Regions from separate parts of the Streptomyces venezuelae genome, predicted to be linked through region 1. Evidence: riboswitches for the same ligand, from Rfam matches in the RefSeq annotation. Region 1 holds a riboswitch; each other region holds the start of a gene.
The links. Region 1 has a riboswitch for cyclic di-AMP ahead of DEJ47_RS15495 (transglycosylase family protein). Riboswitches for the same ligand answer to the same signal wherever they lie in the genome.
Positions count from the first base shown of each region.

Region 2: linked by a shared signal. The riboswitch ahead of DEJ47_RS01530 (C40 family peptidase) and the one ahead of DEJ47_RS15495 (transglycosylase family protein) in region 1 are both predicted to bind cyclic di-AMP.
Region 3: linked by a shared signal. The riboswitch ahead of DEJ47_RS18055 (M23 family metallopeptidase) and the one ahead of DEJ47_RS15495 (transglycosylase family protein) in region 1 are both predicted to bind cyclic di-AMP.
Region 4: linked by a shared signal. The riboswitch ahead of DEJ47_RS28900 (M23 family metallopeptidase) and the one ahead of DEJ47_RS15495 (transglycosylase family protein) in region 1 are both predicted to bind cyclic di-AMP.

Region 1 is NZ_CP029193.1:3,351,770-3,353,962, forward strand. It holds gene eno (phosphopyruvate hydratase) at 1-382, opposite strand, end outside; gene DEJ47_RS15495 (transglycosylase family protein) at 699-1,412, opposite strand; cyclic di-AMP (ydaO/yuaA leader) riboswitch at 1,417-1,567, opposite strand; gene DEJ47_RS15500 (transglycosylase family protein) at 1,762-2,193, opposite strand, start outside.
Region 2 is NZ_CP029193.1:342,098-344,290, forward strand. It holds gene DEJ47_RS01520 (ATP-dependent Clp protease proteolytic subunit) at 1-487, shown strand, start outside; gene DEJ47_RS01525 (hypothetical protein) at 496-804, shown strand; cyclic di-AMP (ydaO/yuaA leader) riboswitch at 1,164-1,340, shown strand; gene DEJ47_RS01530 (C40 family peptidase) at 1,344-1,817, shown strand; gene DEJ47_RS37570 (DUF6328 family protein) at 1,899-2,193, shown strand, end outside.
Region 3 is NZ_CP029193.1:3,915,984-3,918,176, reverse strand. It holds gene DEJ47_RS18060 (PP2C family protein-serine/threonine phosphatase) at 1-780, shown strand, start outside; cyclic di-AMP (ydaO/yuaA leader) riboswitch at 1,002-1,165, shown strand; gene DEJ47_RS18055 (M23 family metallopeptidase) at 1,177-2,193, shown strand, end outside.
Region 4 is NZ_CP029193.1:6,270,919-6,273,111, reverse strand. It holds gene DEJ47_RS28900 (M23 family metallopeptidase) at 36-839, opposite strand; cyclic di-AMP (ydaO/yuaA leader) riboswitch at 852-1,014, opposite strand; gene DEJ47_RS28895 (M16 family metallopeptidase) at 1,209-2,193, opposite strand, start outside.

The sequences.
Region 1 (2,193 bases):
TGGCCTCGGAGGCGGCGTGCGCGACGGCGAGCGAGACGCCGAGGATGGCGTTGGCGCCGAGCGAGCCCTTGTTGTCGGTGGCGTCCAGGTCGAACATGGCCTGGTCGATCAGGCGCTGCTCGGTGGCGTCGTAGCCGACGAGCTCCGGGCCGATCTGCTCGATGACGGCGAGGACGGCCTTCTCGACACCCTTGCCCATGTAACGGTTGGGGTCACCGTCACGGAGTTCGATGGCCTCGAAGGCACCGGTGGAGGCACCGGACGGAACGGCGGCACGACCGGTGCTGCCGTCGTCGAGGCCGACCTCGACCTCGACCGTGGGGTTGCCTCGGGAGTCCAGGATTTCCCGGGCTACGACGACGTCGATGGACGGCACGAGCATCTCCTTCTGGGATGTGACGCGTTTACGCGAGCCGCTTCGGCCCTGCGTCTCCTGAGCCTAACCGGCTCCGGGCCTTCGGCCAGCCGACCGCCCGTCCCCTGGGACGACACAAAGGCCGTACGGCGCGGAAACAGGGCGAAAGACCACGTTCTCTACTCGCTAGTAGCGAACAAGAAGGGGCGGAAGCGGCGGGGGAACGGGTGCGGACATGGCCCCGCCCCGGTGCGTACGGGGGATACGCGCACCGGGGCGGGGAGCCCGTGGGGACGGGGGGTACGGCCGTGCGTCCGCCGAGGCACGGCCGCGACCGTTCGGGTCAGCTCAGGTGGAGCTGCTGGCCCGGGTAGATCATGTCGGCGTTGTCGATGATGTCGCCGTTGAGCTTGTAGACCTTGTGCCAGCCACCCTTGACGTGCTCGGCCTCGGCGATCTTGGACAGGGTGTCGCCCGTCTTGACCTTGTACTCGCCGTCGCCCTTCTTGACCGTCTTGCCGGTCGGGGTCTCGACGGTCTTCTTGGACTCGGTCTGCGGCGCGGGCTTGGGCTGCGGCTTCGGCGCGGCCTGCTGCTGCGGGGCGGCCTGCTGCTGCGTCTGCTGCGGCTGCGGCTTGGTCTGCTGCTGCGGAGCCTGCTGCTGCGAGCCGCCGCTGTTGGGCGACGCGCCGGAGAGGCCGACGCCACAGCTCGGCCAGGCACCCTTGCCCTGGCCGGCGAGGACCTTCTCGGCGATCTCGATCTGCTGGGCCTTGGAGGCCTTGTCGGCGGTCGGCGCGTACTTCGTACCGCCGTACGCGGCCCACGTGGAGGCGGAGAACTGCACGCCGCCGTAGTAGCCGTTGCCGGTGTTGATGGACCAGTTGCCGCCGGACTCGCACTGGGCGACGGCGTCCCACTCGGAGGTGGTGGCGGCCGAGGCGGTGCCGGCGGCCATCAGCGGGGCGGCCACGGCGGCGCCGGTGACACCGGCGAGCGTGACGACACGGGTGGCCTTGGACGGACGACGGTGCTTGCCCTTGCTGGAAAACAGCATGCGTAGATCCCCTCACCGACGCCTGCGAGGTGAGCTGTCGGGTTCGGGCCGATGTGGTTGCCCGGCCGCACTCTCCCGAGTGCGGCTTCACCCCTAGCCGCGTGACGCGGCGCTTACCTTGGGTCCCCCGCTCCTGCCTACGGCGCTCAAAGCGACGACTGTTCCCGTCCGGCCGTTGGCAGGATTCGGCGTACCGACCGGCGGGGCCCACCAGTGGCGAGCGGTGACGACGGTAATCACGCGCTCGCCGGAATTTCAAAGACGATCAGGGCTTCTGAGACCCATCTCTCACTCGCGCCAAACCAGACATACGACGCGAAGCCCCCACCCGACTCTTCGTCAACTTCCGTTACTTTTCACCCAGATCGAGGCTCTGACCGGGGAGAATGAGGTCCGGGTCCTTGCCGACGGTCTTCTTGTTCTCGGTGTAGAGCTCGTGCCATCCGCCGTCGACGCCGAGGTCGTCCGCGATGACCGAGAGGTTGTCCCCGGAGCGCACCGTGTACGTCCCGTCGGGGACCTTTGCGGAGCGCTTCTCGCCGCGCGAGGCGTGCCGGCCCGACCCGCCGTCCGCGCGGTCGCTCTCGTCCGCGCGGTCGCCGCGGTGGCGGCCGGACGCGGAGTCGCCGGGGGTGCCGTTGGAGCCGTCCGCGTCGTCGGCGGGATCGGTCGCGTTCTCCGGGGTGGGCGAAGTGGCGTCACTGTCGCCCGACTTGCCGGAGTCGCCCGTATCGGCGTCAGCGTCGCCCTTGCCGCCCTTTTCGCCGGACTCGTCGTGATT
Region 2 (2,193 bases), 3.0 Mb from region 1:
GATGGCACAGTTCATGCACCTCGAGTACCAGGCGCCGGACCGCGACATCTCGCTGTACATCAACTCCCCCGGCGGCTCGTTCAGCGCGATGACGGCGATCTACGACACGATGCGGTTCGTCAGCTGTGACGTGGAGACGATCTGCCTGGGGCAGGCCGCTTCCGCCGCCGCCGTCCTGCTCGCCGCAGGCACGCCCGGCAAGCGGTTCGCGCTGCCCGGCGCGCGCGTCCTGATCCATCAGCCCGCCATGGCCGAGCCGATCAGAGGGCAGGCCACGGACCTGGCGATCCAGGCCGACGAACTCCTGCGCACACGGCGGCTGTTGGAGGAGATGCTCGCCCGTCACACGGGGCGGAGCGCGGAGCGGATCGCCGCGGACATCGAGCGGGACAAGATCCTCGATGCCCCCGCGGCCCTGGAGTACGGCCTCGTGGACCGGATCATTCCGAGCCGCAAGACGTCGCTCGCCGCCCGCGGTCCGAGGTGACCCCGCCGATGCTGCCGCCCGAACTCCCGCCGCTGCCCGCGCTGACCCGGGCCGAGGCCGAGCTGATCGACCGCTATCTCGAAGTCGTCGACCTGCTCGGGCGGATCAACCCGTCCCGCGTCGAGCACACCTACGGTGGGCTGCGCGCCGCCCAGGCCCTGGTCGGCCGGGCGAGCGCCCTGCGCGACGCGCTCGCCGTGATGCACCAGCGGGGCGAGAGTGAAGTGCACGCGCCGACGCTCGCTCAGGCACTGCGCGTCCTCGACGGGGAGCGGCGGGCCGGAAGAGTCACCGTGCCGCCCCGGAACGGCGACTGAGACACCGTCGGCCAACTGTGTCCTTCGACACGTCGACGTCCGGGGCGACTTCGAAACGGACCAGTCGGGCTACCACGGACGGCGTACGAATACGTCGTTTCTCGCGGGGGTGAAAGTTGCGTTCCGCGAGTACAGCACCGGCGGAATTGCGCATTCCGCCGCTGGTCGAGAGGTCGTCGGACCACGTCCTCGGGGGTCGATTTCGGCAGTGTCCACCTGAACAGGCCAGTCGTGAGGAGCCTCACAAAAGGCCGTTTCGGCTCGGTTTTTCGACCCATCTCGGGTCAAGATCCCTTCCGACGACAAGCCCCCGCCACAGCGGCGGGGCGGTCCGGGCGGACGCCGAGTCCTGCCGCCACCCGGATGACCGGTCGACATCTGTGCAACGGCAGGAGTGGAGGACCCAGGTACGACGGGCCCGTCCGGGAAGTCCGGACGACGCCCTTGGGGTGAAGCCGCAGAGCACCACGCGGCCGGGCATCTTCGCCTGCCCGAACCCGACAGGTCATCTTTCACAGGCGGCTGACGAAGGGTTGCGCATGACCGCGCTGAATCATGTTCCGTCGCTGCTCACCAGGACCGGTGCCGCATCGGTCCTCACGCTCGCCGTCGTAGGCGGCACCGTCGTGGCCCCCGGGCTCACGTCGGAGGCCGAGGCAGCCACACACGGGACGAAGGCGCTCAAGATCGCGGCGTCCAAGAAGGGCTCCCCGTACGGCTACGGCTCGGCGGGACCCAACCGGTTCGACTGCTCGGGGCTGACGCTCTACTCGTTCAAGAAGACGGGCAAGAAGCTCCCGCGCACCGCCGCCGCGCAGTACAACAAGACCAAGCACATCTCCAAGTCCAGCCGGACCCGTGGCGACCTGGTGTTCTTCCACTCCGGTCGGAACGTCTACCACGTCGGTATCTACGCGGGTAACAACCGCATCTGGCACGCTCCCAAGAGGGGCACCGTGGTGCGTCTGGAGAAGATCTGGTCCAAGAGCGTCTGGTACGGCAGGGTCCGCTGACCCACCGCCGCCGGTCCGGCACCCTCCACACACCACCAGGCAACGGTGCGTGGAGGGTGCCGGCGGGGATACCCGTACGGGATGTCCGACGACTGCGCCGGTACCGCCCGCAATGAGACGCCGTCGCTGTTCCAGCAGCGGGCCAAGCCGCTCATCGTGCGGGTCTCGTCCCGGCTCGCCGCGGTCGGCCTGGGCGTGCTGGTCCTGACGCTCGCCGGTTCGGTGCTGCTCGTCGTCGATGTGACGTCGGGTCGGGCCGAGGGCATCCTCGTGGGCGCGGGGACGCTGCCGATGTGCGTCGGGCTCTGGGGCGTACCGCCACGGCTCGCGCGGCGCCCCCTGGCGCGTGTCGAGGCGGCGCTCGCCGAGGAGCCGG
Region 3 (2,193 bases), 560 kb from region 1:
CAGCGCGCCGTGCTGCCCGAACCGGATCCGCGGATCGGCGGGCTCGACTTCGCGGCGCGGTACGAGGCGGCGCAGGCGGACGCGTTCATCGGGGGCGATCTGTACGCGGTGCAGGACACCCCGCACGGCGTACGGCTCATCGTCGGCGACGTGCGCGGCAAGGGCATGGGCGCGGTCGCCGCCGTCGCCGTCGTCATCGGCGCCTTCCGGGAGGCCGCCGAGCAGGAGGCCACCCTGGAGGCGGTCGCGCAGCGCCTGGAGCGGGCGCTCGCGCGCGAGGGCACGCGGCGCGACGGGCTCGACGCGTTCGAAGGGTTCACCACCGCGGTCCTCGCCGAGATCCGGCACGGCGAGGGCGTCGTACGGCTCGTCAATCGCGGGCACCCGCCGCCGCTGCTGCTGTGCGGCGACGGGCGGCTCTGCGTCCTGTCGGCGAGCGAACCCGCGCTGCCGCTCGGCATGGGCGACCTCGGGGCGTGGCCGGACCGCGTGGACGAGACGGAACTGCCGCCCGGCGCGCTGCTGCTCTTCTACACGGACGGCCTGTCGGAGGCGCGCAACGCGGCGGGGGAGTTCTACGATCCCGCGACCCGGCTCGGCGGGCGGATCTTCCCGGGGCGCGGCGGCCCGCACGCACTCCTCGCCGCCCTGGCGGGGGAGGTGCGGCGGCACACCGGGGGCGGCATGACGGACGACATGGCGCTGCTCGCGGTGCGGCGCCCCACCGCCGGGGAAGCGGCCGAAGCGGACGGCGGATCCGACGTGACGGCCGGTGACTGAAGTGCATCCCTCCGCATAACAACTGACGCTCTGTCAAGGGAATGTGGAGTTCCGGTGTTTAAGGATGTCGGGTCAACTCGCCCCGTTCCGCCCCTCCGTGTCCCGGTACGTACAGCCGGTGAGCGTTAACGATCAACCGGAACGGCTTGGAATACCGACCCGCTGTCTATTAACGTTCGATAACGCAGCGCGGTCGTCCCAGCCGTCACTAGAGGCGGCTCCGTGCGCACGCGCCTAATCCCGCAAGGGAGCCGGGGAACCACCAACATGGGGTGAATCGAGCCCCTGCGCATCCGTGCATTCGTGCACCCGTGCCAGGTGTTCGTAGGAGACCTTCCTGCTCCGAACCCGTCAGCTAACCCGGTAGGCGAGAAGGAAGGAAAGGAGTGCGCCCCAGTGGCGTCCAACCGGCCTGCCCCCCAAGCCGTCTACGTTCCGAATGACGACGACTTCGGTTCGTACGACGAGGGCTCCTTCGAAGAGTGGAACCCCACCGAGGAGTCCGTCCGTCCCGTCCGCGGCAGGCACCGTGTGCACAAGAAGGGCGGCGGCGGGCTCGCCCGCAGCTCCACCGTGCTCGGCGTGGGCGTCATCGCCGCCGTGGGCGCCGGTGGCATCGCCACCGCGCAGGACGGCAAGCCGCCGGTCTCCATATCGATGCCCGACCTGGGCGCGGTCACCGACTCGCTGCCCGAGGCCGAGTCCCTGCCGGGTGTCGGCTCGCTGATGTCCGACGACGCCGCCGCGGACACCGCCGTCGCCGCCGCGGCCCCCCTCACCGCCGCCGGTGTCAGCACCGCCGACGCCGAGCAGGGCACCACCCACGCCGGTGAGGCCCTGCGCGCCCGCATCATGCAGCAGGCCGAGAACCAGCAGAACCAGGCGGACACCGCCGTGCGGACGGCGGCCGAGGACGCCGCCGTCAAGAAGGCCGCGGAGGAAGCGGCCGCGCAGCAGCGGGCCGCCGAGAAGCGGGCGGACGCCAAGGCCGCCGCAAAGAAGAAGAAGGAGGAGGAGGCCCGGAAGGCGAAGGCCGAGGCCGCGCGCCTGGCCAAGCTCGCCAAGAGCTACGTCATCCCCACCTCCTCGTACACCCTCACCTCGCACTTCGGCGACGCCGGCTCCATGTGGTCCTCGGGCCACCACACCGGCCTGGACTTCGCGGCGCCCACGGGCACCCCTCTGAAGGCCGTGCACACCGGCACCGTGAAGGAGGCCGGCTGGGCGGGCGCGTACGGCTACCGCACCGTGCTCGAACTCGAGGACGGCACGGAGGTCTGGTACTGCCACCAGTCCTCGCTCAACGTCAGCGCGGGCCAGAAGGTCTCCACGGGTGACGTCATCGGCCGCGTCGGCGCGACCGGCAACGTCACGGGTCCGCACCTCCACATGGAGGTCCACACGCCGGGCGGC
Region 4 (2,193 bases), 2.9 Mb from region 1:
GGGCTTTCGGTGCGGTTCTGCGTGGGCCGCGTCGGTCAGACGTTGACGCCGTGCGAGCGCAGGTACGAGACCGGGTCGATGTCCGAGCCGTAGTCCGCGCCGGTGCGGGCCTCGAAGTGGAGGTGCGGGCCGCTGGAGTTGCCCGTGGAGCCGGAGAGGCCGATCTGCTGGCCCGGGGTGACCGTCTGGCCGACGGTGACGCTGAGGGACGACATGTGGCCGTACTGGGTGTACGTGCCGTCGTTCATCTTGATGACCACGTTGTTGCCGTAGGCACCGCCCCAGCCGGCCTCGACGACGGTGCCGGAGCCGACCGCGTGGACCGAGGTGCCGGAGGCGGCGTGGAAGTCGACCCCGGTGTGGCTGCCGGAGGACCACATGGCGCCGCCGGTCTGGTAGCCGGTGGAGACGTACGAGCCGGAGATCGGGGAGACGTAGGTGTTCAGGCGCTTGCGCTCGGCCTCGCGGGCGGCGCGCTCCTTCGCCTCGCGCTCCTTCTTGGCCTTCGCCTTGGCCTCGGCCTCGGCCTTGCGCTTCTCCTCGGCGGCCTTCTTCTTGGCCGCCTCTTCCGCCTTCTTGGCGGCCGCGGCGTCGTCGGCGGCCTGGCGCTGAGCGGCGGCCTGCGCGTCGATGCTCTCGGCGAGCGAGTCGCCGACGGATATCGCCTGGGTGAGACCGGTGTGCTCCACGGCCGCTTCGTCGGCGGCGGCGAGCGCGGGGCCGGCGAGGCCTCCGATGACACCGGTGGTGGTGAGCGCCGCGACACCCGCGACGTTCGCGGTGGTCCGCGTCATGCGGCTCGGACGACGGTGCTTCCCGGTGGCACGGGTGAACGCCATGTGGCGGGTGTTCCTTTCCTTCCCTCTCGCCTACCGGGTTAGCTGACGGGTTCGGAGCAGGAAGGTCTCCTACGAGTCCCTCGCCTCGCGGCAAGGTTCCCGATTCACCCCAGGGGACATGTGGGTCCCCGGCTCCCCTGGCTCGCGCCGTACGGGGACTCGGCGATGACTGCCCGGTGCCGCGGATGCGGCGTACTGCGCGACGGACAGCCGGGTCGACGCTAAGCGGATCGCCTTTCAATCGACAAACAGAACGCGACTTTTGTAGCGCACGCCACACGGCAGACAGGCAACCAGCATATGAATCCGGACATATGAGGACCCCGGCGGCCGAAACGGTCCACCGGGGTCCTGTCAGCTGTCCGCCGCTCAGCCGGTGACCACGCTGACTTCACCGATCCCGAGCGCCCTGACGGGCTCCTCGATCTGCGCGGCGTCCCCGACGAGGACCGTCACCAGACGGTCGACCGGGAAGGCGTTCACGACCGCCGCGGTGGCCTCCACGGTGCCCGTGGCGGCCAGCTGCCGGTACAGCTGCGCCTGGAAGTCGTCCGGCAGGTTCTGCTCGACCTGGTCGGCGAGCGTCGCCGCGACGGAGGCCGCCATCTCGTACTTGAGAGGGGCCACGCCCACCAGGTTCTGCACGGCCACGTCGCGCTCGGCGTCGGTGAGCCCCTCGGCGGCGAGGGTGCGCAGCACCTTCCAGAGGTCGTCCAGCGCCGGGCCCGTGTTCGGGGTGTCCACGGAGCCGCTGATGGCGAGCATCGCGGCGCCCGTCCCGTCCGGGGCGGAGCGCAGGACCTGGCTGAACGCCCGTACACCGTAGGTGTATCCCTTCTCCTCGCGCAGGACCCGGTCCAGGCGCGAGGTGAGGGTGCCGCCCAGGCAGTACGTGCCGAGGACCTGGGCCGGCCAGACGCGGTCGTGCCGGTCGGCGCCGACCCGGCCGATCAGCAGCTGCGTCTGGACCGCTCCGGGGCGGTCCACGATGACGATGCGGCCGCGGTCGTCGGCGGTCACCGGCGGCACCGGGCGCGGCTCTCCTGCGGAGCCGGTCCAGGCGCCCACGGTGTCCGCGAGGACGGCGTCCAGGTCGGTGCCCTCGAGGTCGCCGACGACGACGAGCGTGGCCGTGGCGGGGCGGACGAACTTCTCGTAGAAGGCGCGCACCGCCGCCGAGTCGATGGCGGCGACCGTCTCCTCGGTGCCCTGGCGTGGCCGTGACATGCGCGACGTCGGCGGGAACAGCTGCCGGGAGAGCTCCTTGGCGGCGCGGCGGGCCGGGTTGGCGGCCTCGTGCGGGATCTCGTCCAGGCGGTTGCGCACGAGGCGCTCGATCTCGCTGTCCTCGAAG